Regions from separate parts of the Blautia sp. AM23-13AC genome, predicted to be linked through region 1. Evidence: riboswitches for the same ligand, from Rfam matches in the RefSeq annotation. Region 1 holds a riboswitch; the other holds the start of a gene.

Region 1 (3,369 bases):
ATATTTTCATCTACAGGATAAGTTTCCATATGCTGCGGTGTGGCAAGACAGGTCACCGTGAAAGCATCCTCATCCCGAACTGCCTTTCCATCCTTTGTAACTTTACTTAATGTATAGCCATCTTCCGTTTCATTAATTTCCACAGAAATACCACTAACCACTGGCAAAGAACCACGGTTAAACGGAATAAATCCTCCCTCATAGCCTTCTACAAAGTTTTTGATCATTTCTTTCAGCTCAGCCCCACTCATCTTGCTGCTGTAAGCCGCCAGACCATTTGGCATGATCATGTCACCTGCCATTTTTTCTGTGTAGCCGGCTTTCAGCACATTTCCCGTAAAGCTGTTTCCGGTTACGATCAGCACATCTGACCCATAGATGCCACGTAGCGTGTTTGCCATAACAGAATATGCTGCATTTCCTCCACTGCTGTGGAAACGGTTGGAATACGACTTCTGTGAATCCAGCACGATATCCTCAGAAGCAGTTTCTTCCTCAAGAAGCTGAGAATTAAATGACTGGTATGCCTGCCCTGCATCGTATTCTCCTAAGATCATCTTCGAAACCACATCCTTGGAAACAGAGAAAAAGTCATTTGACGCAATACGGATATACATATGGTTTTCTTCGATCACAGGTTTTATATCTTTCAGATATTCCGTAAGCTGCATATCCACCTCCTGACTGTAGCTTAACAGATCCTGTCCATCATAAACAATCCTGTTCTGCGCATCCTCTGAAAACATTGTATCCAGTACCTCCATTGCTTTCTTTCTGCGTGTTTCATCCTTTGTCAGATCACGGTTTAAGGCCACCTGGAAATATGGCGTAGTCATAATCCACTTTTCACCGTTCTCCTGAAAGAATGGCAGGAATGTTGTGTTAATGCCCGATCCTGGAACATTTTTACACCGGAAGAACTGCCAAAGTACATGGCAAGCTTGCTACTTTTGTACATCTCAACAATATCATCATAATCCATATTCAGATCTTCCTGACTAAGCCCTGTATCCTGAATAAACTGTTCCATACGTTCAAAAGCCTCTGGCCAGACGGTATCGTCCAGACCTTCTCTCTTTGTATTTTCCGGGTCACTGTAGACCGTCCGCCACTTGCGTCCTTCCACAGAAGACAACTCTGATATAGACAGACCCTGCAGTGTTTCCATACAGGTATAATCATAAGAATAGTCTGCCGTAAATCCACGAACACCCACTTTGTCAAATGCCTGGCAGGCGGAAACAAAACTCTCGTAATCTGTTGGCAACGGGATACCATACTTTGCAAAAAGATCTTCGTTCACTACAAAACCATGTGCATCCGCACACACAGGAAGCCAGTTTACGCTTCCATCCTCGTTCCTGAAATTGCTAAGGTAGGTATCATAGACAGCACCTGCCGCATTGGTTGTGGAAAGGTCCATCAGACTGTCTTTCAGGGGACTTGCATCATGCAGGGAAAAACGACAGCAGGTTATAATATCCGGCAATCCACCGTTTTCATCAAGAAACTTATAGAAATCCAGATCATTATTCCCTACTACAAATTCAACATTGATATCCGGGAGCTGTTCCTGGATGTATGGTGCATATTTTTCATACAGGTTTGTGTTCCATAAATACACCGTGATGGTTTCTTCGTCTTCTTTTTTTGCACTCTTCTCGCCACATCCTGACAAAAGTGATAAAGAGGTCACCATCACTAAACATACAGACAAAACCTTGCTCCATCTTTTCTTTTTCATTACAAGTCCCCCTAATAAAATTTATTATTGTCACGTCTATGAAATAACACCACAAAAAAGCACTGTCAGACAGACAGTGCACCTCATTTTATGCAACTGGCTGCCATTTTACAGGCCCTGTAGCTTTGCGTCCCAGACTTTCATCTGGTTTGCCGATTTCCATATTATAGCTTTAATACTTATGCAAAAAACTGGTTTTATTATACTATAGCACTCTACTGTACACAAGAAAAACATTACCGTTTTAACGCCAAAAAATAAAAAAAGAACAGCCGATACATATACTCGAACTGTTCTTCTACTTCCGAAGTCCACGCAGCATTGACATTACTGTTTCCTGCTCATTTGTACTCAGATCGTTCCATATCCCTAGAACTTCTTTCTGTTTTTCTGTCAGATTCTCTGAATTATCTTCCTGAAAAAACTGCGATAATGTCACGCCCAAAGCTGCACATATTTTTTCAAGTGTGATCAGCGACGGCAGGTTTTCCTGCGCCATGATTCTTCCCAGTGACGACTGGGAAATTCCTGACAGCTGCGATAATCTATATTTAGTGTCTGCTGATTAAGTTGCAAACACTTCTCTTGTTTCCTTTTTTTCTTCAGCTCAGGAAGTTTTCAATAATGACGTTTTCCGCCTCCGCTTCCGTCATGCCGAGCGTTCTGAGTTTCAACAGCTGCTCGTCATTGATCCGTCCGATCGCCGCCTCGTGGATGATTGCCGCATCCACATGCTTTGCCTGGATCTCCGGAATAGATCCGACCTGGGCGTGATCCATGATGATAGAATCGCACTGGATATGGGCGTGGCATTTGTTTTTGCCGACTGCCTTCGGATGGAAGACCTGGGAGGAATTGCCCTTTCCGACAGAACGTGAAATAATCTGTGCGGAAGAACCGCTTCCGTTCATACATACTTCAATATCCGACTCTGCCTTCTGGTCACCGTCTGTCATCAGACGTTCGAGCACGAACAGTTTGGAGTTTGCATCCATCACAACATTCGTCGTACGAATTGTTGAGTCAACGCCCTTAATCTGTACGGTATCCAGCGTAAAAACGGAATTTTCTCCGATTTCAATATTTGTCACCGGGTTCAGAATCCGCTGTCCCGTTCCGTTTCCCTCTCCGTAATGCTTTTCCTCGTAGCGCACGTTGGCATTTTTTCCTACATGGAACGTATGGATACCGTCGTGCCGGCTGTCGTTGCAGCCGCCGTTGTGGATACCGCAGCCCGCTACAATCGTAACATCGGCGCCGTCCGCAACGTAGAAATCATTGTAAACAAGATCCGTCATACCGGAAACGCTGACGACAACCGGGATAAATACTTTTTCGCCTTTTGTCTCGCCGTCAATCAAAATATCAATGCCCGGCTTATCCTCTTTTTTGCGGATTTTGATATGTTCACTGTCACCGTGGCAGAGCGGAATGCCGTTCTGGCGGAGATTGTATGCCCCTTTCTGCTCAAATCCCTCGCTGATCTGATTTAATACGCCCTGGGTTGTCTCATCTACCTGTACCATCAGCATGTGCCTCCTTCCTGGCCGCACATCCGGCCTGTTTTCTGCTGGAACAGGGTCGGCAGTACGTCTTCCTTTGTACCGTATTCTTTCACCTGGCCG
Region 2 (3,369 bases), on a different contig from region 1:
TAAGCAACAGCCTTGTTATTTTTTTTCTTTTGTTTACCTTTTGTTCTATCTCCACTTTTACTGTTCAACCTCTATATAGTCTTCCGGTGCTGACGGCTGCTGTCCATTTGACATTGCTTCGGTCCATGCACTTGATAATGTTGTATCTTTAAGCTGCTCAATCTCACATTTCAGATTTATTTTTTTCAAAACAGACATTGTGGTGTCTGTAAGAAGAATCGAGTATTCCTTTTCTTTGTCTATTTTCTTATCATTAACTGTTAAGTCCTTTAACGAAAATCCACTTTCCTCTTGATTGACGATCATTTTCATACCGGATGCAATTGGTAATTCGTATTTATTGGTTACGTAAAAATTCTCATCAGCATCAGCAAGATAATTTTCCACGAGTTCATAAACCTGTTTACCATTGATTTTTGCAACATATAATGGTGTATCTGAACTCTTCGCTGTCATCATGCCAACCCGGCTGCTGGTGCATTCTCCTTTGTACATAGAAGAAGTGAAATAATAATATGGTGCCAGAGCCAGCTGTGCATCATTTTCTTCTCTGATCGTAGTTAAAATGGAAGATGCTGCATCACGGCCATTTCTATCGTTCAGTGAAATGGAATATTCATTTTCAAAATTCACCGTTGCTTTTTCTTCTGGATCTTTACGATTCATTACACTGCGAAAAGTATCATAAGCCTGTATTTCATCCATTTCCCCTGACAGTAATCCGTGAACAGCCTCAAGACTTGCATCAAATGATTTTTGGGCGGAATATCGGATATAAACAGCATTATGATTAATTTCCTCTTCCAGTCCAGGCACATCCTGCATCATGGTTGGAACATCTGTATTCAATGAAATAACACCGCTTCCATCCGCAATCAGCTTTTGCCCCTCTTCTGAAATCATACAATCCAGCACATCCAGCGCAGTATCCAGTTTCTCCCGGTCTTTTTCCAGGTTTTTGTTAAATGCAATGTTTAAGGACGGAGTCATGTACACATAGGATTCATCCGATGTCTGTGAAAAGTAAGGAATACGGATCAGCTCCGCATCCATCTGTTTCTGCAGCTGCTGCATAACCGTCGGATGTCCATGAAACATTGCTGATTTTCCTTCGACAAACATCTGGGTTCCTGTATTGATATCAATATTGATATCTTCTTTACCAAAATGCGAGTCCTTAAGAAACTGACTGGTTTCTGAAAAAATACGTTTCCATAATACATCATCAAACTTTACTTCATCCGCTGCAGTCTCTGCACCGTTTCGCCATTCAATACCATCCAGGCTTGTAAACTCACCGATTGCCGCCGCCTGGATGATTTCATTATTAGACCAGTCTTCCCTAAGATCCATGGAATACGGTTTTATGCCATTATCATAAAACTGCTGACAGGCCTGTACATATTCCTCATAATTTTCTGGAATCTTTACGCCATACTGATCAAACAGTGTTTTGTTGGCAATGATCGTCTGCGGAATACCACAGATTGGCAGCCACTGGATTTCATCCTCCGCATTCTTATAATATTGCACCGCATAAGAATAATACTTGGAAACAACATCATAAGAAGCAAAATCCATAAGATAAGGCTGTAAGTCCTGTGCATCTGTTCCAGAAAATCGACGTACTGTTATAATATCCGGTAATTCATCATGTTCTTTAAAATAACTGTATAAATCGGTATCATTGTTACCTATAATAAATTCAATATCCTGATCTGGAAACTGTTCATGGATATAGGGTGCAATATTTTTCATCAAACGATTTTCCCACAGATAAACGGTAAGATGATCATCATTTATAGATACTTCTTTCTTTGACTGTCCACATCCAGACAAGACAGCAGATGCTACAAGTACACCTGACACCACTGCTATCAGACAACGTTTTGCCTTTTTCATACTTTTATTTTCCTCATTCTTTCCTGATAAAATCATTATTGTTACGTCTATGAAATAACACCGTAAAAAAGCACCGTCAGACAGACAGTGCACCTCATTTTATGCAACTGGCTGCCATTTTAAAGGCCCTGTAGCTTTGCGTCCCAGACTTTCATCTGGTTTGCCAATTTCCTTATTATAGCTTTAATCTTATGCAAAAAACTGATTTTATTATACTTTAGTGTTCTACTATACACAAGAAAAAAATTAACATTTTAACGTTCAAAAACAAAAAAAGAACAGCCGATACATATACTCGAACTGTTCTCCTACTTCCGAAGTCCACGCAGCATTGACATTACTGTTTCCTGCTTATTTGTACTCAGATCGTTCCATATCCCTAGAACTTCTTTCTGTTTTTCTGTCAGATTCTCTGAATTATCTTCCTGAAAAAACTGCGATAATGTCACGCCCAAAGCTGCACATATTTTTTCAAGTGTGATCAGCGACGGCAGGTTTTCCTGCTCTGGTTCATATGGTACTTACAATTCCACGTTGTATGTGATAAACTATTATTGTCCATTTGGACTACCTTTACAATCCTTTTTACAACAAGTATACTTATTATATCGAAAAAATAATATGAAAATATCTGCAGAAATTATTAAGATATTGCCAAAACATAGAAAACAAATCACGGAGATAACAGAAACCACACTTCCCATCGGACAGATCGCCCTGCAGACCGGCTTCAGCCAGCAGTCCTATTTCGGAAAATGTTTCCGTGAAAAAATGAACTGCTCCCCACGGGAATACCGCAAGAACAGAACCGAATGCCGCTTTGTATAAAATGGCATCCGGTTCTGTTCTTTTTATTTCGCTGCGGCACTTGCCCAAAACGCTCTGTTTCTTCCCGCAACCCATTTATTTTCTTTCACACAGTAGCTTCCTCTTAAACGAATATCTTCTGAAGAACTTCCGACCTCTACTGCATATCGTCCTTTTTCCACTTTCCAGTGCATATCAATGTCCAGAAAAGCCATTTGATCCGTTTTCACCTCAAAGCATACCGTTTTCTTTTCGCCCTTTCGCAGGTGAATGCGCTTAAAACCTGCCAGTTCTTTTACTGGTCTTGTCAGGCTGGCATATTCATCTCGTAAATAAAGCTGGACAACCTCATCTCCTTCACAGCTTCCCGTGTTCTCAACAGCGCAGGAGATCTGAACCGTATCTGCTGCCTTTTCATTTCCCATCGAGATATGTAAATCCGAATATGTAAATGTTGTATACGACAGTCCGTATCCAAAATAATATCTCGGTCTGTGCGGCATATTCACATAATTGGCAAAACCGATACTGCCGCTCTGATCCCAGGAGGAACCATATGGATGATTGTAATAAACCGGAAGCTGTCCCACTCCATAAGCAACGGTAACCGGAAGTTTTCCTCCCGGATTATATATTCCGGTTAAAATATCAACTACTGCT

What was found. A riboswitch is a leader RNA that binds a small molecule or an ion and turns the genes downstream of it on or off. The one in region 1 is predicted to bind cyclic di-GMP.
Region 2: linked by a shared signal. The riboswitch ahead of DW642_RS11085 (ABC transporter substrate-binding protein) and the one ahead of DW642_RS16225 (ABC transporter substrate-binding protein) in region 1 are both predicted to bind cyclic di-GMP.

The regions. Positions count from the first base shown of each region.
Region 1 is NZ_QTUL01000004.1:171,998-175,366, forward strand. Features, by position in the region: gene DW642_RS16220 (hypothetical protein) at 1-836, opposite strand, end outside; gene DW642_RS16225 (ABC transporter substrate-binding protein) at 833-1,744, opposite strand; cyclic di-GMP riboswitch class I at 1,833-1,908, opposite strand; partial or broken gene DW642_RS06895 (helix-turn-helix domain-containing protein) at 2,043-2,288, opposite strand; gene DW642_RS06900 (SufB/SufD family protein) at 2,347-3,270, opposite strand; gene DW642_RS06905 (ABC transporter ATP-binding protein) at 3,270-3,369, opposite strand, start outside.
Region 2 is NZ_QTUL01000009.1:83,773-87,141, forward strand. Features, by position in the region: gene DW642_RS11085 (ABC transporter substrate-binding protein) at 58-1,902, opposite strand; cyclic di-GMP riboswitch class I at 2,002-2,077, opposite strand; gene DW642_RS16800 (helix-turn-helix domain-containing protein) at 2,524-2,730, shown strand; gene DW642_RS11100 (glycoside hydrolase family 3 N-terminal domain-containing protein) at 2,754-3,369, opposite strand, start outside.